One region of the Paenibacillus mobilis genome, then DNA from elsewhere that is predicted to be linked to it. Evidence: riboswitches for the same ligand, from Rfam matches in the RefSeq annotation. Region 1 holds a riboswitch; the other holds the start of a gene.
What was found. Region 1 has a riboswitch for cyclic di-AMP ahead of AC3ZPD_RS22520 (C40 family peptidase). Riboswitches for the same ligand answer to the same signal wherever they lie in the genome.
Positions count from the first base shown of each region.

Region 2: it holds a riboswitch for cyclic di-AMP, as region 1 does, so the genes downstream of both, AC3ZPD_RS22325 (resuscitation-promoting factor) here and AC3ZPD_RS22520 (C40 family peptidase) in region 1, are expected to answer to the same signal.

Region 1 is NZ_JBZCMS010000020.1:19,365-34,439, forward strand. It holds gene AC3ZPD_RS22495 (WD40/YVTN/BNR-like repeat-containing protein) at 1-15, opposite strand, end outside; gene AC3ZPD_RS22500 (transglycosylase domain-containing protein) at 253-2,337, shown strand; gene AC3ZPD_RS22505 (YwhD family protein) at 2,429-2,938, opposite strand; gene AC3ZPD_RS22510 (M1 family metallopeptidase) at 3,063-5,069, shown strand; gene AC3ZPD_RS22515 (hypothetical protein) at 5,083-5,907, shown strand; cyclic di-AMP (ydaO/yuaA leader) riboswitch at 6,152-6,290, shown strand; gene AC3ZPD_RS22520 (C40 family peptidase) at 6,296-6,790, shown strand; cyclic di-AMP (ydaO/yuaA leader) riboswitch at 7,134-7,271, shown strand; gene AC3ZPD_RS22525 (C40 family peptidase) at 7,276-7,752, shown strand; gene AC3ZPD_RS22530 (GNAT family N-acetyltransferase) at 8,131-8,598, shown strand; gene AC3ZPD_RS22535 (4a-hydroxytetrahydrobiopterin dehydratase) at 8,751-9,050, opposite strand; gene AC3ZPD_RS22540 (hypothetical protein) at 9,191-9,484, opposite strand; gene motA (flagellar motor stator protein MotA) at 9,663-10,466, shown strand; gene motB (flagellar motor protein MotB) at 10,450-11,283, shown strand; gene rluF (23S rRNA pseudouridine(2604) synthase RluF) at 11,408-12,112, opposite strand; gene AC3ZPD_RS22560 (ATP-binding protein) at 12,102-14,414, opposite strand; gene tadA (tRNA adenosine(34) deaminase TadA) at 14,760-15,075, shown strand, end outside.
Region 2 is NZ_JBZCMS010000019.1:36,895-51,969, forward strand. It holds gene mfd (transcription-repair coupling factor) at 1-946, opposite strand, end outside; gene AC3ZPD_RS22260 (anti-sigma-F factor Fin) at 1,202-1,432, opposite strand; gene pth (aminoacyl-tRNA hydrolase) at 1,508-2,068, opposite strand; gene AC3ZPD_RS22270 (hypothetical protein) at 2,235-2,408, shown strand; gene AC3ZPD_RS22275 (ribose-phosphate diphosphokinase) at 2,636-3,589, opposite strand; gene glmU (bifunctional UDP-N-acetylglucosamine diphosphorylase/glucosamine-1-phosphate N-acetyltransferase GlmU) at 3,720-5,120, opposite strand; gene spoVG (septation regulator SpoVG) at 5,250-5,534, opposite strand; gene purR (pur operon repressor) at 5,729-6,559, opposite strand; gene ispE (4-(cytidine 5'-diphospho)-2-C-methyl-D-erythritol kinase) at 6,655-7,509, opposite strand; gene AC3ZPD_RS22300 (small, acid-soluble spore protein, alpha/beta type) at 7,767-7,946, opposite strand; gene veg (biofilm formation stimulator Veg) at 8,109-8,375, opposite strand; gene yabG (sporulation peptidase YabG) at 8,619-9,530, opposite strand; gene rsmA (16S rRNA (adenine(1518)-N(6)/adenine(1519)-N(6))-dimethyltransferase RsmA) at 9,583-10,467, opposite strand; gene rnmV (ribonuclease M5) at 10,473-11,018, opposite strand; gene AC3ZPD_RS22325 (resuscitation-promoting factor) at 11,157-12,308, opposite strand; cyclic di-AMP (ydaO/yuaA leader) riboswitch at 12,579-12,801, opposite strand; gene AC3ZPD_RS22330 (TatD family hydrolase) at 13,019-13,786, opposite strand; gene AC3ZPD_RS22335 (HD domain-containing protein) at 13,802-15,075, opposite strand, start outside.

The DNA.
Region 1 (15,075 bases):
TTTGGTCGGTAACATGTGTAAACACCTCCGCTCGTATTTCATCCAGCTTAACACGACTGGAATCGCTTCCTATTTGATATCATTACCCGTCAGGTTTTTAATGAAGCATTTTAATGATGCATTTGACTATACCCAAACGCTTTCCCCAAACATGAATATCGCCCCTAAACTTTCCCAATAATAAGCATTACAGCCGCCGGATTCCCTTATTTTCCGGAAAAGGCAGCTCCTGCTGCTGCGACTTTAACGATTATGCTCATCCGACAGGAGGTTATTCATTTGCAGCGATTATCGAGGAACCAGCGCAAGCCGAAAGCCAAACGCCTAAAAATGCTGTTCAAGCTCACCCTTGCCTCCGGCGTGCTTGCCGCTGCCGCTTTGGCCATTCTGCTTGTATATTTATACCAGTCTCCGCTCCCGCCGATCGATTCGGATCAGAACTCGGTAATGCTCGACGCCAAGGGCGAAGCCGCGGCCGTCTTCTCCCCCGCGGAGAAAAACCAGGAAAACGTCAAACTGGACCAGATTGCTCCTTCCTTGATTCAGGCTACGCTGGCTGTCGAGGACCGGCATTTCTACGAGCATATCGGCTTTGATTTCAAAGGCATGGCCCGCGCCGTTCTCGTCAACCTCGAGCATCTGGACAAAGTGCAGGGCGCCAGCACGCTGACGCAGCAGCTTGCCCGCAACCTGTATCTGACCCATGAGCGGACCTGGACCCGCAAGGCCAAGGAAGCTTTATATACCGCCCAGCTGGAGATGAAATACAGCAAACCGGATATTTTGCAGATGTATCTGAATCAGATCTATTACGGTCACGGAGCCTACGGCATCGAAGCCGCGGCCAAAACGTATTTCGGCAAGCCCGCCAAGGATTTGACGCTGGCCGAAAGCGCCATGCTGGCCGGCATCCCGAAAGGGCCAACTTATTATTCACCGTTTAATCATATGAAAAATGCCAAGGACCGCCAGAAAACCGTGCTCGGCACGATGGTAGAAACCGGGGCGATCACGCGCCAGCAGGCCGACCAGGCCTACGCCCAATTGCTGCAATTCCAGTCCCCGTCGATGCGGACGACGGATGACAAGGCCCCCTTTTTCCGGGATTATGTGCGCAGCGTGCTGGTGAACAATTTGGGGATCAGCGAAGAGCTGCTGGAGCACGGCGGGTTAAAGGTATACACCACGCTGGATACCGATGCACAGGCCGCAGCGGAAGCAGCCGTAAAAACAGGCGTCGGCAATGACGCCGAGCTGGAGGCCGCTTTGGTTTCCATCGATCCCCGCAACGGCTACGTGAAAGCGCTGGTTGGCGGCACCAACTATTTGCAGAGCCAATACAACCACGTTTTCGCGACCACCAGGCAGCCGGGTTCGTCCTTTAAGCCGATCATGTATTTAACGGCGCTGGCTTCCAAGAAAATGACGGTGGCCAGCCAGTTTAACAGCGAGCCTACTCTGTTTCATTACGATGACAACAGGAAAACGTACAGCCCCAAGAACTTCGGTGAAAAATACCTCGGCGAAATCGATATGAAACGGGCGATCGCCGCTTCGGACAATATTTACGCCGTCAACACGATCCTGACGGTCGGCGCGGACAACGTCATCGACATGGCCCGGAAAATGGGCATTACCAGCAAGCTTCAGGCCGTACCTTCGCTTGCGCTCGGCACCTCGCCGGTCAGCCCGTTCGAAATGGCGTCGGCTTTCGCCGTCATCGGCAACCAGGGCCGCAGCGTCAAACCCGTTGCCGTCCTAAAGGTGACGGACTCCTTCGGCAGCGTGCTCTACGAAGCGCCCGGGGCGCAGCCGGTGCAGGTGGTGGATCCCGCCGCCGCTTATGTGCTGACGCACATCATGGAGGGCGTCTTCGATACCGGCGGCACCGGCAGCCGCGTCTCCGCGCTGATGAAGCGCCCGGTGGCGGGCAAAACGGGCACGACCAGCACCGATGCCTGGCTGGTCGGCTTCACGCCGGAGCTCTCCACCGCCGTCTGGGTCGGCTACGACAAAGGCAAAACGCTCGGCACGGCGGCCTCGCGCAAAGCGGCACCGATCTTCGCCACCTTCACGGAGAAGGCGCTGGAGAAGGTGCCGCCCAAAATGTTCCCCGTGCCGGAAGGCGTGGTGAGCGCTTATATCGATACCGCCACCGGCAAGCTGGCCGATGTAAGCTGCGGCACCAAGGAGCTGGAAGTGTTCATCTCCGGCACGGAGCCAAAGGAAACCTGCACAGGCACGGCGCCGCCGGCTAAATCCGAACCTGCTCCCGAAGCCGTCAAGGAACAAAGCCATTCCTGGTGGCAAGATTTAAAGCGGTGGTGGATGGATTAAGACATACAAAAATAAAGGGGAAACCTTACGTCATCGCTTGACGAGAGGTTTCCCCTTTTCTTTTTCCGTTCATTATATTAGTTGAAAGCATTTAGTTCAAAGCCGCTTTAAACGCCTCAGGCGTCCGTTCCCACCATTCCTCGTTATGGCTTACAAGCAGCTGCTTCAGCGCCGCTTTCTCTTCGCTGCCCAAATCGTCCAGCATCACTTTGCGCTTCAGCGCGTAGTCGAGCTTGTTGACGTGTTCGGCGAGGATTTTCCAGCCGCGTTTGGCTTCCGCATCGATGAGCATCTCACAGGCCGTGGCTCCGCCGTAGCACTTTCCTTCCTCGGTCTGATCAACCGCGACCCAAACCACCCATACCTGGCGGCCGTTCGGCACATCCTCCCGGTTCGGCGAAAACTTGATGCCCCGTTCTACCTTGCTCTTCGCGTGCATCGCCCCGATATCGATCTTGGCTTCCCCGCCGTCGATGATGACCGGAGATACGTTGTTCAAATCGATGGACCCCGCTCCGAATCCTTTATGTTTGGTCTTCTCATTGCTGCTTATAATATTCAAACTCAGCGGTTTCTTTCCCGCGTTCGGCGTATTATCCATAATTCCCTCCAAGGTTAAAGGCGCTTCCATTCACACCTTGTACATTAATTTTATTTTAGCTAATAATCTTTCAAATGCAAACATATACATGCTGTAGATGCTTGTCAACGGGAGGTATCAATCTATGTTTGCACCAAGGAAACGGACCAAAACCATCATGCTCTTGGCGGCCGCCCTGCTCCTGCTGGGGGGGTCGTTTTGGGGATTAACCAAGCTGCGCCCGGGCGATCCAGCTTCTATTGCGACTTCTCTTGCTCCCGGTCAGGCCAAGCCCTCTCTAACGGAACCGGGCGCCACCCCCGTCAAAGAGAGCGTACAGCAGCCCAGCGCCGAGGTGCTCAGCGACAGGGTGTCGGAGTACCATATCGACGTAAAGCTGGACGAACAAACCGGCACCTTAACCGGTACCGAAACGCTTAGCTGGACGCATCCCGGCAAAAAACCAGTGAACGAGGTTTACCTGCATCTGTACGCAAATGCCTTCTCCTCTCCGGACACTACTTTTATGAGGGAATCGGGCGGCGTTCTTCGGGGAGACTCCATGCCCCAGAACGGATGGGGATCGATCACCATGACCGAAATTCGTACCACGGATGGCATTTCCCTGCTCCACCGCCTCCAATATGTGCAGCCTGACGACGGCAACGCAAAGGACAAGACCCTCGTGAAAGTCCGTCTGCCGCAAGCAGTTCAGGGCGGGGAAACCCTGACGCTGAAAATCGGGTTTGAAGTGAAGCTGCCCAAGGTTTTTGCTCGGATGGGCACAGCCGGCGATTTCGTTATGGCCGGACAATGGTTTCCGAAGATGAGCGTTTATGAGCCGGCGGGCACGCGGGGCAGAACGCAGGAAGGCTGGAACCTTCACGAATACCACGGCAATTCCGAATTCTATTCCGATTTCGGCATCTACAGCGTGAAGATCAACGTGCCGCAGAACTATATCGTGGCTGCCACCGGGTTTCCCACCAAGTCGGCAGCAGTCAAAAATGCTAGGAAAACCTATCAATTCTATGCCGACGACGTACATGATTTCGCCTGGGCCGCCTCGCCGGATTTCATTTACGCGGAGGAGCCCTTTGCTTCGGACAGTGTGCCCGGCGTACGCATTAAGCTGTATCTGGACCCGGCTCACAAAGACTTGAAGGACCGCTATTTCTATGCGGCCAAAGCGGCGCTCGCCTCCTACAGCAAGTCTTACGGGCCATACCCTTACTCCACGCTTTCCATCGTGGTGCCTCCGGCTGACGGAAACGGAGCGGGCGGCATGGAATACCCGACGCTCATTACCGCGTTCGGAGCAACTGACGATTCCCCGGGTTACGATCTGGAGAGGACCGTGGTCCATGAAATCGGGCACCAGTATTTTTACGGGATGATCGCCAGCAATGAATTTGAAGAGCCTTGGCTCGACGAAGCCTTCACCTCCTACGCCGAAGACAAAGTAATGGAAAAGGAATTCGGCATCAATCCCAATCTGACGATCCAGTCCGCCATGATTACCCGCCCTCTATCCTTGGATCAAGAGGCATGGAAATACGGTTCTTCCCGGAATTATGCGCTTAACGTCTATACGCGGGGCAAGCTGGTGCTGCTGGACATTGAGCGGCAGATCGGCACCAAGCAGATGAACAAGGTCATGAAAACCTATGCGCTGAAATACCGCTTCAAGCATCCTACGACCGCGGACTTCCAGCGTGTGCTTGAGCAGGTAACCGGGAAATCCTGGAGCGATTACTTCGATTCCTATGTGTATGACGGAAAGATGGTCGACTACGCCGTAGACCACATCACGACCGACCGTAAAGAGCAGAACGGGGAAACCGTTTATGAAGCTACGGTTGCCGTAAGCCGCCGCGGAGCGTCCACTACACCGGTGCCGGTGCTCTTTACCTTCACTGACGGCCACGAGGTCCGCAAGGAATGGGACGGCAAGGTGCCTATTGCCGAATTTAAGGTGGACTACAAGGAGCCGCTCGCCTGGGTGATGATCGACCCCGCCTATACGCTCCTGCTTGAGAACAAACATATCAACAACTATTTAAAAGCCGAAGTGGATCCGGTCGTCGGGTTCAGATGGAATCTGAGCATCGCCAAGCTTGTGGACTCTCTGCTTGGACTGCTGTCATGGTGAGGTGAATGAAGCGATGACCTATATCCGAAAAGGCTGGACGAGCGCGTCCAAGCAGTTGCCCATTGCCATCCTTCTTTTTCTGTACCGGCTGCTTTGGAGCGTATTCCTCTATAAAATCATTCATTCCGCCATTATGCCGGTTCTGCAGAGATATCCGGATTCCGGTCCCGGCGAGCTGAGCCGCCTGCTGTTCGTGGTGGAAGGCCAAATGGGCCTGGCGGGCAGCAGCGAGCTGCGCCTTTACGGCGGGCTGCTCGCCGGCATGATGTTGATCCGCCTTCTGTTTACCCCCCTGATCCGCGCCGGTATTTATCATGGACTGCTGGAAGAAAAGGATCGCGACGGGGCGGGCTGGCTGTTCTTTGAAGGCATCCGCAAGCGCTGGAAGCCCGTCGGCCTCTTATATTTGGCCGAGCTGGTTCTCACCCTGCTTCCGGCTTATTGGCTGCTTCCCCGCCTATATGACCGTTCCACGCTGCTGCTGAACGGCGACCACCATACGCTGTTGGTTACCGCAGGTGCCCTGGGCGGTTGGGGAGTCTGGTTTTTCCTTGTGAAAAGGTTCCTGGAATACGCGCTGCTCGGCTGGCTCTCCGGCTCCGGCGTGTTTACCTCCCTGTTCTGGTGCGCAAGACGGCTGATTCAAGTCATCGGCATCTCCGTGCTGCTGGGCGGGCTCAGCCTGCTGCTGTGCGGCCTGTTTACCGCCGGTTCCTGGATATGGACCGGAATCCTGGGCCTGATCCTGCACCAATCCTATCCGCTGATCAGCAGCATTTTAGGAATCTGGCAGACCGCCTCGCAATTCCACCTGTGGAAGGAAGGGTCTGAAAAATAAATTCTTTTCTACAAGGCCAATAAAAAAAATATAAGCGCCGGATCGGCGCCGCGCAAGGCCCGGGCCAACAGGCTCGGGCTTTTTGGTGCCTGTCCGGGCACTCTTTTTTCAAAAATACGCATTGCCAAATAGTACCTTTTGCTGATACAATGGCTTCAACCAAACAAGTAACAACTTTGTAATTCTTTTTTAATGACTTAGCAGGACTTATGAAAAAGATGTCGAATAAGTAGCTTCAGATGCCATAAAGAATAAGCCTAATCCCAGGCATCAGGGGAACGGGGGAACCACTTTGGGTGAATTGGTCTCGCAACGGAGGGGCCATAGGGGAAACCTTCTACCGAATCCTTAAGCTAACCTCGTAGGCGTTGGAAGGGGTACACACAGTTTGAAGAAGAAGTTGGCAGCAGCAGCAGTAAGTTTTGCATTAATGTTCACCGTGGGTACGAGCGTTTTTGCGGCCGATACCCAACTGGATAAAGCGGTGGACGGAGCTTTGGGCACACCTTATAAATCCGGAGGAACAACAACCAACGGTTTTGATTGCTCCGGTTTCACAAGATATGTGTTTGCAAAGCTCGGCATCACGCTTCCTCACCAATCCGGCTCCCAATACAAAATGGGTAAAGCGGTAGAGAAAAGCGATCTCATTCCAGGCGATCTGGTGTTCTTCAACACTAGCGGCAGCGGCGTTTCCCACGTAGGGGTTTACGTAGGAGACGGCAAATTTGCTCATGCGTCCTCTTCTAAAGGCGTGACCATCAGCAAATTAAGTGAAAGCTATTATGTCAACCGCTACGTTGGAGCCAAACGCATCATGAGCAGTGACGTTTACCAGTCGGTTGCCGCGGACGATTCCGCAGACAACGACAACGTGGAATAAGAACGTCACCAGGCCTGACCTTTAAATCATTCCGGCCGGAATGGTTTAAAGGTTTTTTTTATTTAGAAACCCTGCACTCAGGTTGGAGCCCCGCCGCCGGAGCCGAGTCCCAAATACCGTCATTCTATTAGGTCTAAAAGACGAATTTGGAAGAATTCCCGGATAAAGTGCGGACACGCCTTGCTTCTTTGCCCTCAATTTGTTACAATTACCCATGCATTAGTAACAAATTTGTAATTATTGTTGTCAGTCGCAAGTGATGGACGAGTCTTATGAAGCCTTACTAAATCCATGAAGTCTTCTTTTAAGTCCTCTTCATCCGTAACGCATTGTCAGGTGCCACAACAAACAACAGCCGAATTCCCCGCACCTGGGAAACGGGGGAACCAGTTATGGGTGAATTGACTCCGCTATCAGAGAGTCATAGGGAACCTTCGACCGAATCCTCAAGCTAACCTCGCAGGCCTTGGAAGGAGTTTGACATCTTGAGAAAGACATTAACAGCTGCGGCAGTGGGTTTAGCCATTCTTCTGTCCGCCGGAACATTAGGTACAAGCACTGCATCCGCATCGACACTGAGCTCGGTTGTTAGCTCGGTATACGGTACCCCTTACAAAATGGGAGCTACCGGCAACGGCGCATTTGACTGCTCCGGATTTACGAAGTTCGTATTTCAGAAAATGGGCGTAACTCTTGCCCGCCAATCGGCCGCTCAGTACAAACAAGGTACTGCGGTTGCCAAAGCCCAATTAAAAGCCGGCGATCTTGTCTTCTTTAATACGCTCGGCAACGGCGTCTCCCATGTAGGGATTTACATGGGCAGCGGAACCTTCGCTCATGCCTCTTCTTCAAAGGGTGTTCGCGTGGATAAGCTCAGCAACAGCTATTATGCCAACCGTTATGTTGGAGCCAAACGCATTTTGAGTCAATATTCTTATAAAACGTTTGCTGTTAATCTTTAGGACCCTCCGCCCTGCCAGGCGAAGGAATCCTGCATGTTGTTCCTCTTGGCCGCACGATTCTTGCCGGAATCGCTTGCGGCTTTTTTTGTTTTCCTTACCTATAAACGAGGCAAGCAAGCCAAAGGTTCCACCTTCCGGACTTAAACCTGCGATATTTTTTAAGCCGGCCATGCAGAGGTTTATGGGAAGGAAAGGTTTCCCATATGATTTTTATTTACCCGGTGTTACGACGTTTAAACGGTCTCCGGGGCTTTTTTCCAAAATTTTTGCCAAAGCTTCCGCTCTCGGGTACATTAGACTTGTGCTGCATAAACCCAATATCCTGATTAAGGAGGGATTGGCTTGCCTGAGAAGACCTATTCCTTTCAAGTGGTTCCGATGGAAGAGGCTCATGGGGCCGAGATTTGTACCTGGTGTTATGAACCTCCATACAATATATACGGCTGGCTCCCCTGGGAGCAGATGAAGGGACTTGAGGTCGAGTTCGGCGATCCGGCGATCCGGCGCACGCAATACGTGTCCCTGCTGGACGAGCAGGGTTCGCTTTGCGGGTTTGCGCAGTTTTTTCCGATGGAGGGCGTTACCCGGCTCGGCATCGGCATGAAACCGGAGCTTTGCGGACATGGACGGGGCGGCGCTTTTGTCGCGGCTATCGTTCAGGAGGCGCTCCGCCGCAAGCCGGACAATGAAATTGACCTGGAAGTACTGACCTGGAACAATCGGGCGATCCGCGCCTATCAGAAGGCAGGTTTTACCATTACGGATTTATACGAACGGCAAACGCCTACCGGAATGAAGCCTTTTTATTGCATGGTCTACCAACCGGACGGGCAAAATCGGGCTTGAGCTGCGGCGGAATCTTCAGCTGCGCCTAGCCTGGCTTGGCTTGAACCGGGCTAAAATAAAAAGTGCACCCTGCCGAGCCGGCTAAGGTGCACTTCTCTTTTTTTCATAACGCCTGCAGGTGGAAACAACTTATCGGCTCCATGACTTAAAGGTCAATCTGCGCTGCGCATCTTGTCAAACGCTTCGTTATACTGCTGCGCTTCTTTAATATCCACGCCCGTAATGCCGCCTTCCTCCCAGGAAGTCAGACGGAGCGTAACGACTTTGTAGTCTATCGTAATAAAAGGATGATGCTCGAAAGCCTCTGAAATCGCGGCTACTTCCGCTACAAAAGCAATTCCCTGCATGTAGCTGGAGAAATTGAATTTGCGGACGATCCAGCGCCCCTCTTCCAGTTCCCAGCCTTCCAGCTTTTCCAAATGCGCTTCAACCTCTTCAGGTGAAAATGGCATTGTTTTATACCTCCCAACTTAAAAGGTCACGCTATGACTTAACGAAAAGACCTTTCCGCATCCCACTATTTTATCATCTGGCAGCAGGAAAAGCCATAATTCGACACTTTTCGCCGTCTGCTGCTTTAGCCGGCTCCCGTTTAAATAAGGGAAATGGAGGTCAATTCCTCCTCGCCGATCAATACGTTAATCCGGTGAACGGCCGGATCGTACATCACCACTGCGCTTCCCACGGAAATTACAGGCTCTTCGCCAAGTCCGTAAAACAGATCCTCCGCAAGCGCTTCCCACACTTCCCGGCGATCCTCCTCAGGCAGACGCTCCCAATCCGCGGGCTCCATTTCGAAAAAAATATAACTATCGGGAACAGCCGCCATGGCCTCCGTTAAATCCGCCAAAATCAAGGCATAGTCTCTTCCATGCTTAACGCCCATTGCCAAAGCCCCTTTCTACGCATATTCCAACTTCAGGATACCCTTCATTATACCTGAAAATATGCCTTAAAAAATAATAGAAATCTGTCGATAAAAGAGATAAGCCGTTTCGTGCTTCACTTTCCGGAAGGATGCCGGAAAATGGAAAGGATTCAATTCTCATGGATGAGGTGTATGAATGGAAATTTCAACTATAGTAGGTATTGTGCTGGGCCTGGCCGCCCTGATCGGCGGGATGATCCTGAAAGGCGCTCCCGTAGTCGCCCTGGTCAATAACCCCGCAGCTTATGTCATTATCATTGTAGGGACCGCCGCTTCCCTGTTTGTTGCGTTCCCAATGTCCGAAATGAAGCGACTCCCCAAACTGTTCAAGGTTTTGTTCTTCCCCAACAAGATGCTCAGCAAAACCGAAATCATCACCATGTTTACGGAGTGGGCATCCATTACCCGCCGTGAAGGTTTGCTGGCACTGGAAACCAAAGTTGAAGAAATTAACGACGACTTCCTGCGCAGCGGTATGCGCATGATTATAGACGGCAATGACCAGGAGTTTGTAAGCGACGTTCTGGCGGAAGATATCGCAGCGACCGAGGAACGCCACCGTTCCGGAGCGCTTATCTTTTCCCAGGCCGGCATGTACGCGCCTACGCTCGGCGTACTCGGCGCTGTAGTCGGATTAATTGCGGCCCTTGCCGATATGAGCGACATAGATAAGCTGTCCCATGCGATTGCAGCCGCTTTTATCGCCACCTTGCTCGGTATTTTTACCGGTTATGTCCTCTGGCACCCGATCTCCAATAAATTAAAACGGATGTCCAAAAGTGAAATGGAGATCCGCCTGATGATGGTGGAAGGTTTGCTTTCCATCCAATCCGGGGTATCTACCATAGCTATTCAGCAAAAACTGTCCGTATTCCTGACACCGGCCGAACGCGCGAAACTTCAGGATAAGGAGGCGGACAGCGGTGAGCAAAAAGAATAAAAAACATGAGCACCACGAGGAGCATAACGACGAAAGCTGGCTGCTCCCCTACTCCGACTTGATGACCCTGCTGCTGGCCCTTTTTATCGTTCTGTACGGCATGAGCACTATCGATGCCAAAAAGTTTGATGAATTAAGCGAGGCGTTTAATAACGCCTTTAACGGCGGGGTTGGCGTGCTTGATCAAAGCACCATTAACGGCACCACCAAAAATACACCGGACAAAGAGAAAGACAACAAAAATAACAGCACCCCGGCTCCTACCGCGCAAAGCACGCAGAGCATGTCGCAGCTTCAGAAACGGAACGAGCTGATGAAGCAAGAGCAAGAGGATCTGGAGAAGCTGAAAAAGCAGCTTGATCAGTACATCAAGCAAAGCGGGTTAACTACCCAGCTGAATACCAAGCTGAACCAGTCGCAGCTTGTGATCACGATCAGCGACAACGCCCTGTTCCCGTCCGGCAGCGCCGCCGTTAAACCGGAGGCCCGCGTGTTGGCCAAAGCGATTTCCGGCATGCTTCAGAAGTTTCCGGACTATGAAATCCTGGTCTCGGGTCATACGGACAACGTGCCGATCGATAATGACGAGTTTACTTCGAACTGGGACCTGAGCTTTGCCCGGGCAAGGAACTTTATGGAGATCCTGCTGCTGAACAACAAATTGAATCCGAAAATGTTCAGTCCGATCGGTTATGGCGAATACCATCCGGTGGCTGATAATAATACGGAGGCCGGGCGTTCGAAAAACCGGCGGGTTGAAATTTCGATTATCCGCAAATATCAAGATCCGAACGGCCAGATCACGATCAACCCTTAAAATAAGGGGAAATACCTTACAAGCATAGACAATAAAAGCCCGGGATATCCCGGGCTTTGCTTTTTTTATTCGATAGCATAACTACGTAACGTAGAGAGTCGTCCCTTACGTCTTTGCAGCAGCCTTAAAGGAGCCTGTAATTCAACTGGGCGCCGAGCTCCTGCTTCTCCTGCGGCGTGAGGTCCCGCCATTCACCGGTCCTCAGGCTGCCCAGATGGATATTCATGATCCGAATGCGCTGCAGCTTCCTGACGTTGTAACCAAGTGCGGAGCACATCCGGCGGATCTGACGATTTTTCCCTTCGGTCAAAATAATCCGGAACACTCTTTCCGAAATTCGGGTAACCTTGCAAGGCAGCGTCATTTCGCCCAAAATCTTCACGCCTTCCGACATCGCCTGCAGAAATCTTGGCGTAACCGGCTTGTCGACCGTCACGATATATTCCTTTTCATGTTTGCCTTCGGCCCGGAGAATTTTGTTGACGATATCCCCGTCGCTGGTCATCAGAATCAGACCTTCCGAATCTTTATCCAACCGCCCGATCGGAAAAATGCGCTGCTCATGACCGACAAAATCTACAATGTTTCCCTTGATATGCTGCTCGGTTGTACTTGTAATACCAACGGGTTTATTAAGCGCAATATATACGCTTTCTACCGGTTTGGAAATCAGGGGTTGGCCGTTGACCCTCACGTCATCGCCTTCTTCCGCCTGGCTCCCGAGCAGGGCAACCTCACCGTTAATCGTTACCTTCCCGGCCTCAATCAGCTTATCCGCTTCCCGGCGGGAGCAGAACCCGGTTTCGCTTATAAATTTATTAATCCGCAAACTTCTCTTCCTCCTGATCCTCTCGGCCGCCCGTTTCCTCATCGGTCTCTTCATTTTCCGTATCCCGATGAACGACCGGCAAAGTAATGGTCACCATCGTTCCCCAGCCGACCATGCTGTTAATGCTGATCGTGCCCTTGTGGGCTTCAATAATACGCTGACTGATCATCAGCCCCAGACCGGTCCCTTTCTCTTTGCTTGTATAGAATGGCTCCCCCAGCTTCTCAAGCCGCTCTAACGGGATGCCTTCGCCTTCGTCGATAATGCCGACCAAAGCCTGATTGTTTTCCTTAATGATCTTCAGCCCGATCCCGCCTCCGCGGGGCATCGCTTCCATCGCATTTTTCAATATATTGATAAACACCTGTTTCAGCTGGTTCTCTTCGCAGTATACATAAATCGGTTCTTTCGCAAAATCGGAAACAAATTCAATGCCATATAAATGCGCTTGGCTGTCCAGCAGGGAAATGACGTCACCAAGCACGTACCGAATATCCCTGTCCTGAAAAATATTAGCCTGCGGCTTGGCCAAAATCAGAAACTCGCTGACGATCAAATTGATCCGGTCAAGCTCGGACAACATAATATCGACATGCTGGTCATTCATCGTCTGTGTCTGCTGCTGAAGCTGCAGAAATCCCCGCAAGGTCGTCAGCGGGTTCCGGATCTCGTGCGCAACGCCGGCGGCCAGCTGGCCGACCGTCGTGAGCTTCTCCGATTGGCGCAGCAGCTCCTGCATTTTATTATGTTCGGTCATATCCCTGGAGATCGTAATATAAGCAATGATTTCGCCGTTCGAATTAAAAATCGGGGAGTGGGTAATGCTGACTTCCACCTGGCTGCCGTCTTTACAGAGCCTGACCGTCTCCACACTCTGAAGCGGCTGTCCTTCGGCCAGCGTCTGCTCCCACTCCTCCCATTCTTCCCATAGACCGGCAGGGACAAACGGAAGCTCCTGCCCGGCTATCTCCTCTCCGCTCCAGCCATACAGCCGTTCAAAAGCCTGATTGACCCGGATCACCCTCCATTCGGGATCGGACAAGTGAATGGCATCGGCCGTCTGATTAATGACGGACTCCAGATATTCGCGCATCGAGCGGTTTTCATCGTTCATTTTCTCCAGCTCCGACGTATATTCGCCTAGATTCTCGGCCATGAGATTGATGTGTTTGGCCAGAACGCCGAGCTCATCACGGCTTTTGATTCTCAGCCGGGCGTCGAAACGGCCCTCCGACATCTCTTTGACTCTGACCAGAATATGGCGAAGCGGGCGCATGAGCATTCTTGAAGTATAAGAAACGATCAGCAGCACCAATACCAGCATGGAGATAAAAATCCAAACATAATGCACCATTTGCCGCTCATTTCCCGCGGACAACGGCTCATCGCTGTAAACCACTCTAAGAATATACGGGGTTCCGCCAGGCGGATTAACCGGCAGGTAATTTTCTATGTAACGCTGTCCGTTCAGCAAAAAATCCGCCACCTGCTCCTGTCCGCTTTCCGCAGTTTTCCGAATTCGCAGCTCCGCCTGGTCATCCTCCAAGCCGTAGGTACCGAACAACGGTTGATTTAAAGCCGGCGGGGACCCTTCATTTAAAATCGCCTCGACAGGCGGCCTGCTGAATCCCGTGATCTCCAGAATATTTGGATCACTTTGTTTAATCCGGTCAATCGTAGCCTGGATGCCCATTTGATTCAGATCCTCTTCCACATCCTCCGGCCGCAGAAAAACATGAATCATATAGTTGCTTTTCCCATCGTAATAAAAACCCATCCGGTCCTCGGGAGGTTCGTCTGAACCGAGCCTATACGAATCCATCCAATACGGCTCGCCGCTCAGCACCTTCCGGGTCTCATCGAAAGGCTGGATCAGGGATTGAGAGCTTCCGAAGCCAAGCGTTGGCTCCACAGCCGTACCCAAACGCTGCGGATCTGTGGATATCCCGGTCCACAACTCATTATCTTTTCTATATAAAAGGGAGAGGCCGCTTACTCCGGTCCTCCGGCTTAAGTCCGCCAGCTGCTCCACCGTAACTCCTTTCCATTCCGGTCCCAGCTCGCTGGCCGCTGTTTCGGCGGCTCTCCTTAAATTCTTCTCCAATTCCTTATCCGCGTAAGCCAAGCTGGTTTTTCCCTGCTCAAGCGAAGCGGCGACCTGGCGCGTCGTCAAAATCAGCTGCGAATCGTGCACGTCCCGCAGGTTGCTTCTCGCCCGGGAATAAATAAGAACCATATTAATAAGCAGTATGGTAACGAGCGAAATGACTAACAATAAGGTCATTTTTCTTCTGATCGACAAGCTGCCCGCACCTCCAAGCCAGGATTGGCTAATATTGGCTCACTCTAACATGATACAATTTTCGACGTCATTTGCCTATACATTGATAACCGGATTTAGGATGTTTACAATGGTAACAAACAGGTAAACGCAAGCTTTTTGGGAGCAACTCCTGTATAATTCGATTATTCATCAACATATTGTCCACAGATTGTGCACAATTCCACAAGATTTATTCAACCGTGTTAATAAGTCTGTGGATAAAATAAGCTTTATGCACAGGGTTATCAACATCATGTTAACAATCGAATAAATGTTCGTTGGATAATATCCACAAAATCATTTGCAAGGAGCTGTTTTTGAAGCATGACCGAATTGGAACCATCCCCCTTCCCTGTCGAAGGCAACCCGCTGGATGAGTACTGGATGCGTTTCGCCATAGAAGAAGCCAGGAAAGCCGAAGCGATCGGGGAAGTGCCTATAGGGGCCGTAATCGTCAAAAATAACGAGATTATCGGCCGCGGCCATAATCTCAGGGAAACCACACATGATTCCACTGCCCATGCGGAAATGATCGCGATCCGCCAGGCCAGCGAGCTGCTCGGCGCCTGGCGTCTGCTGGACTGCAGACTCTATGTAACCCTTGAGCCTTGTCCCATGTGTGCCGGTGCCATCGTCCAGT
Region 2 (15,075 bases), on a different contig from region 1:
CAGGCTCATCCAGGATAAGCAGCGTATCTTCCGGCATATAGTCGAACAAGGTATGATGCTCCGGATAAATCAAAGAGATGTATTTATAAATGTCTGCAAAATAAACATGCTCGCGCAGCATCTCCATCTCGCGGGAAATTTCTCCCTGCAGCAGGCCTTTGGCCTGGCGGTCCGTCATTTTCTCAAGCTGGGCAGACAACCGCTGGCTGATCTGCTCCGCGGCCCGGTCCAAACGCTCACCTTCCGCAATCAGCTCTTTGCAAGGCGCGATATAGATCTCCTTAACCTGCTCCACGGAACGCTGATCGGCCGGATCAAACACCCGGATCGAATCCACGTCCTCGTCAAACAGCTCAATCCGGTAAGCGAGCCCTGACGGAGACATCAGCGGAAAGAAATCGACGATGCCCCCGCGTACGCTCATTTCCCCGCGCGATTCCACGCGCTCTACGCGTTCATAGCCAAGCTCTATCATTTTCGTCAAAAAAGAGTCCAGCTGCAACGTTCCTCCCAGCTCGACCTGAATACCCGCCGCAGCCATCGCTCCCGGAGCAGGAAGCAGCTTCCGGACGCCGGAATAAGGCACGACAATAATGCCGCGGAATCCCTTCGAGGATTTCAGCAGCACGTCGATCCGCTGGGAGAGCGTCTCCGGGCTTGAAATGGCCGATTCTGCGGCTACCAGCTCATTAGCGGGATATAGGAGCACTTTTTCCGTTGAAAGCGCTTCCTGTAAATCATCTGCGATTTTTTGAGCCGAGAACATATTATGAGTTACAACGAGCAATGGACGCTGCGTTTGTTCATGGAGGGCAGCCAGCATAATTTGTCTGGAAGAACCCGACAATCCCGAAACGAGCTGTTCCTTCATGCCGGCATCAATGCCGGCGGCCAGCGATCCAAAGTCGGAATCTTTAGTAAAAGCTTGTATAAGTGCTTGTAACAAAAGCGGCACCTCTCTCATTCGCCATGATAGGCATCCTCTCGCGTCAGCTGCCTTCGAAGTTCTTTTTATAACTAACCAAAATAAGCCTCAGCAAAAGGGCCAAGGCTCTATAATAACCGTTCCTGAATTCGTTTCATTATTGTCAATGAGTCTGCTGCTAGGATCTAATGCTCACAGACAGCACGGAAAGCTCCCGCTTCTATAAGCTTCCGTTTATCATCCAGCGGTCTAAATCTGCAAACCGGGGTTGACCGCTTACTGCAGCGGGGTTCCCACCAGCACCAGCTCCGGATTCATCGCCATCGCTTCCGCGCAATAATCGCACGTAACGCGCACCGTGATGTCCCCATTGGAATCATACGCTATTATATCTCTACGTTCTTCGGGGGTCAAGGCGGTAAAACCGAGCTGGCCCTCGGAAACAAACGGCGAATCTATGCGCCCGATATGAGTTTTACAGTGTCTGCAAACGTAATGTACTGCCATGTATATGCCTCCTGAAGGTTGATTTATACCTTCATTATGCCCGGAGGCCCTGCTTGCTAGCCGTTCGACGAGAAATTATCGGTTAAATTTTGCCATAGTTTGCTCAAAGGTAGCCTGCAGGCTGAATTCCAGCGCATCACAGGTTTGCTCAATCGAAGACTTCAGCGCATCCGCCTCTTTCTTCGGAAACGTCCCCAGCACATAATCGATAATGGCATAACCCGGTTCCGGCCTGGAGATCCCCATGCGAACCCGGTTGAACGTTTGGGTGCCCGTATGCTGAATAATCGATTTAATTCCGTTATGTCCGCCTGAGCTTCCCTGGTAACGAAGCCGGATTTTACCCACTTCTGTATCCAAATCATCGTAGACGACGATTAAATCTTCAAGCGGAACCTTATAATAATCCATAAAGGCGCGAACCGATTCTCCGGAAAGATTCATGAAGGTCATCGGTTTAATCAGGTACACTTTGGTACCGGCAATATTCCCTTCGCCTATCAGCGCCTTGCATTTATTTTGTTTAATGTCGATTTGGTGGCGGGCGGCCAGGGCATCCAGGGCCATCCAGCCGATGTTATGGCGAGTCTTCTCATATTTGGGACCCGGATTTCCAAGCCCTACAATCCATTTCATCGCTCTACAATCCTTTCTATTCACAAATAACGCTATCTTCCTTCCAGGGAAAAACCTGTTAATCCCTATCCGTTCTTTGGTACAATAGGGAAACAAACCGGAGATGAGCATTTGATTCAGAAGAAGGTGAAGACGTATCCCCCCAGCATTTGGCTCAGAACTTATCGTGGATTCCCATTTCGACGAACATCTCAAACAGTCTATACCCGTACAGGTTTACTACAAAGGCGTACACGAGCAAATCGGCCGGGTTACGGCTTACGACCGTTTTTTTGTGGAGGTCGAGGGTACGCTTTACAACCGGAAAATGTTCACCTTCATTTCACGGCCCGGCTACTAGGCGGTCCGGGTCCAGGTCATTCATGAATGACCTGGACCCCTTGTCCCCGAAAAGGCCCTCTTGTTGAATTTGCCTGCTGTATATGAACCTGTCCGGCTGTTAACGATGAGCTGTTTGTTCCTGCAAATAAGAATACCGCTACGTCAATATAGGGGCTAATCCTCCCGCCTGGGGAAGATTAGCCCCTTTTATTGCTTCCGCTCAGCCCTTAATGCGGACTGTACAGATTATTCAATTTCAAACAGCTTGCTGATGGACAACTCTTCATGAACGCGAATAATCGCTTCGCCCATCAAAGGAGCTACGGACAAAACCTTCAGCTTGCTGGTCGGGTTCGGATGCGTAATCGGGATCGTGTCGGTAACCACGACTTCTTTAAGCGGGGAGTTTTCCAGACGCTCCATAGCCGGACCGGATAAAACCGGGTGGGTACAGCAAGCGTAAACTTCCTTGACGCCCCCTTCTTTAAGGGCATTGGCACCTAAAACGATTGTTCCAGCCGTATCGATGATGTCATCCACCAGGATGGCTGTCTTGCCTTCGATATGACCGATAATATTCATGACTTCACTCACATTAGGCTCAGGCCGGCGTTTATCGATAATCGCAAGCGGAGCATTCAGGAAGTCCGCAAGCTTGCGGGCCCTAACAACGCCGCCGTGGTCCGGGGAAACGACAACCGGATTTTCGATATGCTTGGAACGGAAGTACTGTGCCAGGATCGGCACGCCCAGCATATGGTCAACCGGAATATCGAAGAAGCCCTGAATCTGCATCGCATGGAGATCCATCGTAATTACGCGGTGAGCTCCGGCTTTCTCGATCAGATTCGCCACAAGCTTGGCTGTAATCGGGTCACGGGAACGGGCTTTACGGTCCTGACGCGCATAACCGTAATAAGGAATAACGACATTTATACTTTTGGCCGAAGCGCGTTTCAACGCATCCACCATAACAAGCAGCTCCATTAGATTATCGTTAACTGGCGCACAAGTAGACTGGACTACATAAACGTGCGAACCGCGTACACTTTCGGAGAGCTTAACCTGAATCTCGCCGTCGCTGAAGCTGGTAATATTCGAATCGCCCATCGGAATGCCGATGTAATCCGCAATTTGATGAGCCAGCTTAGGGTTGGAGTTGCAGGTGAATATTTTTAACTTTGAATCAAAATAAGTCATGAATAAAAACCCTCCGTGCTATATAGATTGCTAGATCACAATCTGTAAGGTCATTATAAAAATCGGTACTGCAAAAGCTGCTCCGACAAGCCGACGTCAATGGAAATGGCTTCTTATCTTGCTTCCCCTTTTATTTCCGGTCTTGTTTCTCTTTTTTGGCTTTGGCACGGGCACGGATCTTCTCGGCATAACCCGGCTTGTTCTCCTGACGCTGGCGGGCAATGGCCAAATCGTTATCGGGCACGGAATGAGTAATAGTTGATCCGGCCACCACATAAGCGCCTTTGCCGACTTTGACCGGTGCGATCAAATTCACATTGCTGCCGATAAAAGCATCGTCGCCGATTTCGGTAATGGACTTATTATACCCATCGTAGTTTACGGTTATCGCACCGCATCCGATATTTACATTCTCGCCTACAGTAGCGTCACCGATGTAACTGAGGTGAGAGACCTTCGAGCCGTTGCCCAGCTTTGCATTTTTAATCTCGACAAAATCCCCGACCTTGACGTCTTCCCCAAGAACGGAACCGGGACGCAAATAAGCAAAAGGCCCAACCGAAGTGGAAGCGCCAACCTCCGCTTTGGAAAGAACGGATTGCTTGACGGCAGCTCCATTATGGATCACGCTGTCTTCAATCTGCGTTTGTGGACCGATGACGCAGTCCTCGCCGATTTTGGTATTTCCGCTCAGCACGGTTCCCGGATAAATCACGGTATCCGCACCGATCTCGACATCGGCTCCGATATAGGTCGAGCTTGGATCGATAAGGGTCACTCCGCCAATCATGTGACGTTTATTAATGCGCGCACGCATGTAGCCTTCCGCTTCCGAAAGCGCCACGCGGTCGTTAACGCCGATAGATTCGGCATAATCAGCCGTCATATAAGCGGCTGCCTTTTCACCTTGTGAGACCAGAATACCGATCACATCGGTCAAATAATACTCCTGCTGGGCATTGTGATTCGTAACCTTGTCAAGAGCATCAAAAAGTTTGGCATTGTCGAAACAATACGTGCCCGTATTGATTTCCTTAACAAGATTCTCCTCCTCGGAGCAATCCTTCTGCTCAACGATCCGGTTGACATGACCTGCTTCGTCACGGATCACGCGGCCGTAGCCATGAGGTTCATCTATGGAAGCTGTAAGCACGGTTGCAGCCGCGCCAGTTTGTTCATGATGCACGAAAAGAGCCTCCAGCGTTTCCGGCGTCACGAGAGGCGTATCTCCGCAAACGATGACGGTCGTCCCGTTCTCGCTTCCGAGGAGTTCTTTCGCCTGTTTAACGGCGTGACCCGTTCCCAGCTGCTGCTCTTGTAATACGTACTCTGCTTTTGTTCCCAGATAGGTCTTGACGGCTTCCGCACCGTGGCCGACGATGACAACCTTACGCTCGCAATTGACTTTGTCCACGGCGTCCAGCACATGTCCAACCATAGGTTTACCACAGACAGGATGGAGCACCTTATATAGTTTCGATTTCATGCGCTTGCCCTGCCCTGCGGCAAGAACAATGGCTAATCTCTTCAAGTCCCCGTCCTCCTTCACTTAAACTCCATACTGAATATATCTCATTCTGCACAAAAAGAAAAGAGAACCATGGGACATGGCCTCTTTTCTTGAACCCCAATTAAGTTTGAAAAAAATAACGACAGAAGGTTATGCTCCTTCTTCAATGACTTCTTCATCCAGCGCGGCTCGCTCATATTCGGCAAGCACTGCAGCTTGGATTTTCTCACGCGTTCCTGAAGAGATTGGATGAGCGATGTCGCGGAATTCGCCATCCGGCGTACGTTTGCTCGGCATAGCAACAAACATCCCGTTGTTCCCATCAATGACGCGAATGTCATGGACGACAAATTCGTTGTCAATGGTAATGGAAGCAATGGCCTTCATTCTGCCTTCCGAGCTCACTCGGCGGAGTCTTACGTCCGTAATTTGCATGTGTGTTCACCACCTTTTTCCAAATAAGACTTGGTGTAATATTCCACACAGCAATTCGATTTCCTCTTTTTTAAACGAACAAATTAACCTAAATTCAGGAATTTTTTTTTAAAATCCAAACATTTCGACAAATTTCACAAAATTTCGACTGTTTTCTTGGAATTCCTTACTATTTCTTCAATTAAAACGCTTGCTTAAAGCCGTTCAAAATAATTTCCGGGATGAACCGTCACGCTTTTGTTTTTAGCGTCTACTGCTCCGAGCGAAGCCAAGGATACATAATCCTGCAAAAGCCGCTGATCCGTCTCTACAGCCCCGGATTCCACCAAGACGCCTACGCCCGCTACCGTAGCGTTAAACTCTGCCAGCAGATCGACCATGCCCTGCACAGTGCCGCCCGCTTTCATAAAATCGTCCACGATGAGCACCCGGGATTTTTCCTTCAGCGCCCTTCTCGACAAAGTCATCGTATGCAGGCTCTTATGGGAACCGGATACATAATTGATGCTTACCGCCGAACCCTCCGTCACCTGATGGTCCCGTCTGACCAAGACAACTGGCAGGTTGAGCTGTGCCCCCGTAGCATAAGCCAGAGGAATGCCTTTGGTTTCCACCGTCATGATGACGTCGATTTCACGGTTGCCAAACACGGTGGCAAATAGTTTACCCGCCTCGTTCATCAGTCCGGGAAGACCGAGGAGGTCGGACATATATAAATATTCCCCCGGCAAAATACGGTCCGGTTCGGATAACTTTTCACATAACTGGTCGATAAAAGCCTGTGCCTGGCTCCGGCCAACCTTGGGTATGAACTTTACGCCGCCCGCCGCTCCTGCAAGCGTCTGCAATTCCCCCATGCCGTCGTCCTCAAAGACTTCCTTGATAATGGCCAAGTCTTCGCTGATCGAAGATTTGGCTGCCCCGTACTGGTCGGCAAAAGTCGTGAGCGGAATCAACTGATGCGGCCGGGCCAGCAAATATTCCGTCATCTCCACCAAACGCGCGCTTCTTTTTAACTTCTTCACGAAAACCCCTCGCTAAAAATCCGAATATTTTATAGAAAGAATATCATTTTTGTACGTGTTTATCAAATAAAATTCCGGATTTTGGGTTTGTGGCATTAAGTTAGGAGCCGCACGGCATAAACTTCTTTGCAAAATCCCCGCAGTCCGTTATAAATGCGGGCCACTTTCGCCTCTTTGGAAACAAGCCCAAAAACGGTCGGACCGCTTCCGGACATAAGCACCCCGTCGGCGCCAAGCCGCTTCATCGTTTCTTTCAGCTGCTGCACTTCCGGATGAAGCTGAAAGGTCACATCCTCCAATACATTGCCCAGCTGACGGCAAACGTCGCCAAAGGATTGACGGTTAATGGCTTGAATCATCTCTTGGGCTGAAGGATGCTGCTTCACCCGGTCCACCCGAAATTTGCCGTAGACCTCGGCCGTCGACACGTTGATCGGCAGCTTGGCCAGGATCACCCAGCACTGGGGCGGATTTTCGAGCTGCGTAAGCACTTCGCCCCGGCCTGTAGCCAGGGCCGTGCCGCCCGTCACGCAGAAGGGCACGTCGGAGCCCAGCTCGGCTCCAAGCTCCTGCAGCTCCTCGGCGCCGATGCCGAGGTTCCAAAGCCGATTCAGGCCGCGTAGTGTAGCCGCCGCATCGCTGCTTCCCCCGGCCAGCCCTGCGGCCACCGGGATATGTTTATCCAAATGAATATAAACGCCGCTGCGGACGTTATAACGCTCTTTGATCAGGCGCGCAGCCTGAAAAGCGAGATTTTTTTCATCTAACGGAATATACCCGGCCTGACTAGAAATAATAATGGTATCCCGCGGCAACGCGCTCATTTCCAGCCGGTCCGCCAGATCCACCATCGTCATGACCATCTCAACCTCATGGTACCCATCCGGTCTTTTATGTAATACATCCAGCATCAAATTAATTTTAGCCGGTGCCTTCTCGTAAATTTTCAAGGCGTTCACCCACCTTTAGTCTGTCCAACTAAACAACTTAACATATTATAGGGAAATGGAAGCGGAAAGTCCATTCTTTTGACAAGCGAATGCCTGCCTCTTTTCCCCATTTTAGCAGAAAGTGGGCCTCTCTCCCAACTAAGGAAACACGAACGCTCGAGAACGGCAATTTGCCCCTCTTTCCAAACAGATGGAGGTCTATTGACGCCAAAAAAGGAAAAGTCCCCGGACAGGACCGGAGACCTTGCCTTTCATCCTTATTTGCGTTCGGAGGCCGCTTTTTCGGCAAGCTCGATGGCTCTCTTCACCATATTGCCCGCATCCTTGGCTTTAATGCCGCCCCAGCCCTCTTGCTGGACCGTATCGTAAAACCCCAGCTCCTTGGCAAGCTCGACCTTCAGGTTTTCGGACATGACGCTGCGTCTTCTTCGTGACATGACGTTTTTCCTCCTGACCATAATGGATTATAGGGACGATACCAGTATTCGCTTGACCGAGGGGGTCCTATGCGCGGGAATCCCTGGCCTTGGCTATGTATACCCCTTTCGGGGCAGAAAAAAGGCGACCTCCAGGGCCGCCGCAAGTTATCTCATGCTGTCTCAGGAAAAAATCTGTGGTTCGCTTCCATCCCGGAACAGGGTCACCTCAACGGTTTCCGTCAGGACGTCGGCATAACTATAAGACACTCTTTTAGAAGTCTCTTGCTCCTCATCCAGCTTAACGATGAATACAGAAGGGTAGGTTTCTTCCAGGATGCCTGTGCGCTCCACCGTCTTGCGACGGCCACCGTTCGCACGAAGCGTAATCTTCTGGCCTACGTAAGCATCAAGACTGTGTTTGATATCAGATAAAGCATTTTTAGCCATACCTGTAACCACCTCTTTCCTAACCTATTATAACACCACCTATATTAAAAGTCAAATTTTATATTATATCAGGGATAAAACTTTAGTGTCAACGGTTATTTTCGTGAAAATTGAAAGTAATGCAAAGAAAATTAGAGTTTTTTTTGAACACCGCATTTTTGGCAAAACAATAAAAAGAACCGGCTGAACAGCCGGTTCCTTCTGGGAACTGATGTTTGTTTATTTGCCTGGGTTTTTGTATGCCTACATTACCGACGGTACCACGTTCAACTTGCTCAGATCCTGAAATTTCGGCAACCCGATCCGGTAGCTGCCGCGGGTCTCGATACCGCCGACACCCTGAATGCCGCTGATCGTATGCTTCAGCACATCCGTGATGTTAATGGTCCCGCGAACAGAGGTAAACGCCGCTTTAGCCGCAATGTAGACTGGATCCAGCGCATGAATCAAAATACGCCCGGGGGAGCTGGCAAAATTGGCCCCGGCCTGCAGCAAAGCCTCAAAATGCGACTGGCAGGCCCCGGCCACGATCGTCAGCGCATCAAAATTGCGCTCGTACTGACGGGCCACCTGAATAGCGTCAACGAAGCTGCGGGAATTTTTGTAGCTGGACAAGCTGTACAGGTCATTGTTAAGCCTGCTCTTGAGCACGCCGTCATGACCGGTAATAACCACGATATCGGGCCTTACATTCGGCAGAAGGCGGTATAAAGCGTCGGCCATGGATTTTTCGTTCACATAGTGGCCTTGAGCCGGTACGCGAAGCTTCTCGTACAAGTCCATACTCTTCTTTAAATAAAGCGGATCCCCGTCCAAATGAAGCACCATGCCAGGCACTTCAAAATAAGACTGTGCGGAATAGTCGCTTGGCAGGACGGACCTTTCTATCCCTAACAAAGCCCGGTTTTGTTCCTCAAGCGACTTGCGGTCATGCTGCAGCTTCTGCAGTCCTTCCGCCGCTTTAATGCGGGCTTCCTTGGCTTTTCCGGTCGGGACATCGCTGGTCACGGGAACCAGGTCATATACGGGAGCGTCGGCCAGCAAACGGAATTCGGTTCCTTTAATGATTGCCCGGTTGCGCTCCAAAGCCTCGACACGGAAAGTCAAATCCCGGCCGTAGGATTGGCGGACCACCAGGTCTCCTATATTCGTCAAGTCGATCACCTCTTCTCCCATGGTATGGGCGTCTGAGGATATTGGTTCCTTTTTAGCGCAGACCCGCCTCGTAGAAAACATTCGCAAGCCGCGCAAATTCCTCCAGGCTGAGGGTCTCCGCCCGGCGGACGGGCTCGATGTCGGCCAGATCCAGCAGGCGCTCCAGCTCGGTCCGGTCCCCTTTGGCAAAGAAGCGGCTTTTCAGGTTGTTGGCGATCGTTTTGCGGCGCTGGGAGAAGGAGGCCTGTACCACGTTAAAAAAGAAAGCTTCATCCGTAACTTCAACCGGCCGTTCCTGCCTTACTTTTAAGCGGATTACCGCGGAATCGACATTAGGCTGCGGAATAAAGACGGTATGCGGCACAACGCAAACCAGCTCGGGTTCGCTGAAATACTGAACGGCGATGCTGAGGCTGCCGTAGTCCTTGCCTCCCGGCGATGCCGCCATCCGTTCAGCGACCTCCTTCTGAATCATGACCACGATGTTCTCCAGCGGCAGACGTTCCTCCAGCAGCTTCATCAGGATCGGCGTCGTCACGTAATAAGGCAGGTTGGCGACTACGCTGACTCCGGATACGTCCTTAAATTCCTCCTGGAACAGCTGCTGCAGATCCAGCTTCAGTACATCGCCATGCACCACCTTAACATGCGAAAAAGGCTGCAGCACGTCGCCGAGAATCGGCAGAAGCCGCTGATCGATCTCCACGGCTACAACTTTGCCTGCGGCGTCCGCAAGCTTCTCGGTCAAAGCACCGATGCCGGGACCGATCTCCAGCGCTCCTTTGGACGCGTCCAAACCGGCGGCCCCCACGATTTTGCCGAGAATATTCTGATCGATCAGGAAGTTCTGACCGAGGCTCTTTTTAAACTGAAAACCGTATTTCTGAATGATCTCCTTCGTCCGTCTGGGCGTAGAGACCTCTTCTCTCCTGTTCATGTCCACTAAACTCCTTTATCCTCCAATTGGCGCAGCGCATCCGCGAATTCCTCGCGGCTGATTCTGAACACCGCCAAACGTTTGTGAAATTGCTTGCCGTTGCAATAGCCGATGCCCAGCACCTCGCCCATAAACCGGCGTCGGTCCGACGCTCTTGGATGGACGATGAGCCCTGCGGTCATCAGGTCCTCCCAGTCGATCTGGGGCTGCTCCTCAGGGACTTCGCTGCGCACCCGGGCCAGCGCTTCCCGGATAGCCTCCGGAGAGGCGTTCTCGACGCCGATATCGCCTTTCTTGGTGGCGGCCGACTCGGTCAAAAAAGCGTGCTTGCAGCCGGGAACCTTGGCGGCCACGATTTTGCGGATCCGTTCCCCGGCATGATCGGGATCGGTCAGGATAATGACTCCCCGCCGCTCTTGAGCCAGCGCTATCTTGCGCAGCACGACAGGCCCGATGGCCGATCCCCCGGTTTCGATCGTATCCGCTTCAACGGCTCTTTTAATCGCCACTGTATCGTCTTTACCCTCCACGACAATGACTTCCTTAATCATTTCCCGGCGCCTTCTTTCCATGAGCTTCTTCTTTAGCTGACGTTTTTATTCCAAACAAAAAGAAGAGGAATTCTCCTCTTCTCTGTATACTCTATAGTCAACAATATAATAGCGAATTCCCAAGCTAAAGTAAACGAATCAGTTCAGTTCAGGTTTGACAGGCCCGATCACGTAAACCGTGCGGCCCGTTTTGCGGCCGAAGTTGTTTGCCGCTTTAATGGTGTCGTAATAAACGTCGATTTTGTTGCCTTTGATCGCTCCGCCCGTATCTTCCGCGCGGCGGAAACCCAAACCTTCGATGTATACCCACCAGCCCAATGGAATTATGTTTTTATCTACGGCGATGGTTCTGCCTTCCATAACGCGAGTACCGGATGCTGTCTTGGTTCCAATGCCGGCTTCTTCCGAAGAATAAGCGGTCATAGATACATTTTTAAGCACTTTTTTATATTTAAAGCTTACGCCGTTCTTCGTGACCGAATTGGTGCCGCTGACGGAAACCGTATTGGCTTTGCGTGTAATGCTGGCCGCAAGCACCTCCGTTTTAGGCTCTTCTTTCTTTGTGCCTACCGCGATGACCTGAACGGTTGCCGGTTTGGCTACCGTCTTGCCGACCCAGCGCTTGGAGATCATTTCCCCGTCCTGGAAAACCTTCTCGATCGTATGAACGACCTGGCCGTTGCTGCCGTGTTGAATGGTCTTCGTTTTGCCCTTCAGCAGGTTTGGATCCGAAGTCTTCACTACCGTGTAGGGCACCGTCTGAGGCATCTTCACCATCACCTTGTTGACGCGCACTACATGAATTTTCATGTTCGGCGTCACTTCCGCATTCAGCTCCGGATAAACCTTATCCTGCTCGGAGACGGAAATCCCCGACTCGAGCAAAGCGCTTTTTACGGTGTCTGCTGTCGTATATTTCTGGCTGCTCGATCCGTCCGCAATCAAAGTCACGGGAGCGGCACGGTCGATAACCACCTGGTCGCCGTCCTTCAGCGTACTGCTTAGCGCCGGCGTAATTTTGTCTTGTGTCTGAATGTCTACTTCCTGCTCGTTCAGCAAACCTTCCACATTGTCCTGCCGGGTTTCTACGGCTACTGCCTTGCCGTCAATCATCAGCTGCACGTTTTTCTTGCCCTGGGTGTAAAGATAAGCCAGAAAAACAGATGTAACCGCAACAGCAAGTATGGCATAGATTGCAATTTGACGAGCATTTTGATAACTCCACCGCAAAACGTAAGACATACTGGATGATCGTGATTCATGGGTTTCGTTAGTTCTTAAAAAGCCCACTTCTTCAGTCCTCCTCCATAGCCCCGCCGTCCTAGGTCGATATAAAATGTATATGACGCGACTATTTACCGATTTTTGTACGAAATACGCCGGAAAGCGCGCATTCCGCATCCTTCCCCAGTCTGCCCCGGACTCATCCATTGCGCCGTATAGATCACAATATGATGACCCTATCGCATTTTATTCAAAACAAAAAAAGCCGCAAAAAGAGTTAGAGGAACTCTTCCGTGGCTTCCGTTACTGTCTTGGATGCTATAGGATGCACGAGGTTGCCTCTCTCATAGACGCTTACGGGGTTAGCTGTCGGGTTCGGACGAATGAGAGACGTCCTATCTCGATTCACCCGCTCATGGCGGATGATCTCAAATTCACCCCATAGACTCACGTAAAGAAATCAAATGCAATCAGCTGCGGCTTATGTAAACAACCATGCCCGGCAGACAGCTGCATCGGTTCCCCCGTTCTCCATTCGGAGATTCAGCGAGACTGGTTCATGGAACCAAAGAATCGAAGTGACGTAACGGCGTCAGCCAATTACGCAAATCGATTACTGAAAAGATTCTATCCTTTTTGGATACCGGTTGTAAAGGAGTAATCAACCACGTATTTAAAAATAAATGGTTAAAAATCTGTAATAATCAGCGAATTATTGATTAAAATTCTTTAATATGTCCCGAATGCTCGTTTTTTCGTTCTTTTTACTCCTGTTTTCAGCAAATACCAAATCGTTCCAGCGCATTTCGGGTTGTCAGCCTTGAAATTTCTTCCAGAGTTATCCCTTTAAGTTCAGCTGCCGCTTCCGCCACCAATTTGACGTAACCGGACTCGTTTCTTTTGCCCCGGAAAGGGTGTGGAGTGAGGTATGGAGCATCCGTTTCGAGCAGCAAACGGTCATCCGGAACCTGAACCAGTACCTCTTTAGGCTGTCTCGCGTTTTTGAACGTAATCGGTCCGCCGAAAGACAGATGAAATCCCATATTCAGACAAATTTTGGCGGTTTCCCAGCTACCCGAGAAGGAGTGCATGATGCCTCCAACCTCGCTTGCTTTTTCCTCGCGTAAAATTTTGACCACATCTTCATGGGCGTCGCGATTGTGGATCACGATAGGCATTTTCAACTCTCTGGCCAAGCCGATCTGGCGGCGGAAAACCTTATGCTGCACGTCTTTCGGGGACGTATCCCAGTGGTAGTCCAGACCGATTTCGCCGATGGCAACCACCTTCTCGTGCCGGCAAAGCTCCGCAATCCAATCCAGGTCCCCGTCCTGCATTGTAATCGCATCTACCGGGTGCCAACCTACGGCCGCATAAATAAAATCATACGTTTCGGCAAGCTTCATCGTCGTTGGGATCGTTTCCCTATTAAATCCGACATTTACCATGCGAGTGACCCCTTGTTCAACAGCTCTCGCTATCGTTTCCTCCCGGTCCCCGTCAAATTGTTCCGCATCCAGGTGCGTATGAGTATCAAATAACATGCTCTAATTTCCTCCTTATAAGTCAAAAAAAGTCCGGATCGCCGCAGGCAGCTTGTCCTTCGCCTGAAGCAGCTTATCCTGCGGGAAATACAGCTGATAACGTCCTCTGTGAATCCCGCTGATGGAGCGCACGATATCGGAAACCTCCGAAATTTCCTTCAGCCTTTCCTGTCGGTCCAGCAGCAGAATCTGATGGGTCGTAAGCCCATCCTCCGGCCGGAATACGTCGTAAGGCAGATCCGCAGGGGAATCAATTTCCAGATCGTAAACCGGATCCAGGCCGGCAGCCTCGAAAGCTTGTCTAAATTCTTCAATAGACTCGCTGTCCGTTTTTTCAATTTCTACATATTTATACAGATTCCGATTCATGAAACGTTCACACAAATTTCTCAGGGTCACATCTTCTTCCTGCTGCCATTTCATAAATACGGTTTGGATCAAAGCTTCGTCCAGCTGCAGGTATTCCTCCACCGTCAGTTCACGGGTAAACAGGCCCGGCAGCGGATCAAGCATCATTTTGAATGAATATCCGGAGGCCCATAGCTCCTTCGCCCGGCGGAAAATTTGCCGCAGCAAGATTTCGGAGCTTCGCGTTACCGGATGGAAGTACACCTGCCAATACATCTGGTAGCGGGACATCAAATAATCCTCCACCGCATGCATCCCCGATTCCTTCACGACCACCCGGCCATGGAAAGGACGAAGCATCCGCAAAATCCGGTCAATGTCGATGGTCCCGTAGTTCACGCCCGTAAAATAGGCATCGCGCAGCAGGTAGTCCATTCGGTCCGCGTCGAGCGGGCTGGAGACCAGGTTCACGACAATCGGTTTGTCGTAGTCCTTTCTAATTACTGCGGCCACCTTATTCGGGAAATTTTCCGAAATCTGCTTCAGCAGCCGGTTCACTTCGGTATCGCCGAGCAGGATTTTACAGGTCCAGTCCTCGTGGTGCATTTCAAAAGCTTCCTCTATAGAATGGGAAAAAGGTCCGTGCCCCAAATCATGCAGCAGCGCCGCGCACAATGCGACCATCCGCTCCTCTTTGGGCCAGTCGCTGTACCCGCTCCGTTCAAACTGCGAGATGATTCTCCGCGTAATTTCGTAAACTCCAAGAGAATGGGAGAAGCGGCTGTGCTCCGCCCCATGAAACGTCAGAAACGTGGTCCCAAGCTGCCTGATCCGGCGCAAACGCTGAAATTCCGGCGTATTGATCAACGCCCAAATCAGTTCGTCCTGCACATGGATATAGTTATGTACGGGATCTTTGAACACTTTTTCTTCACCCAACG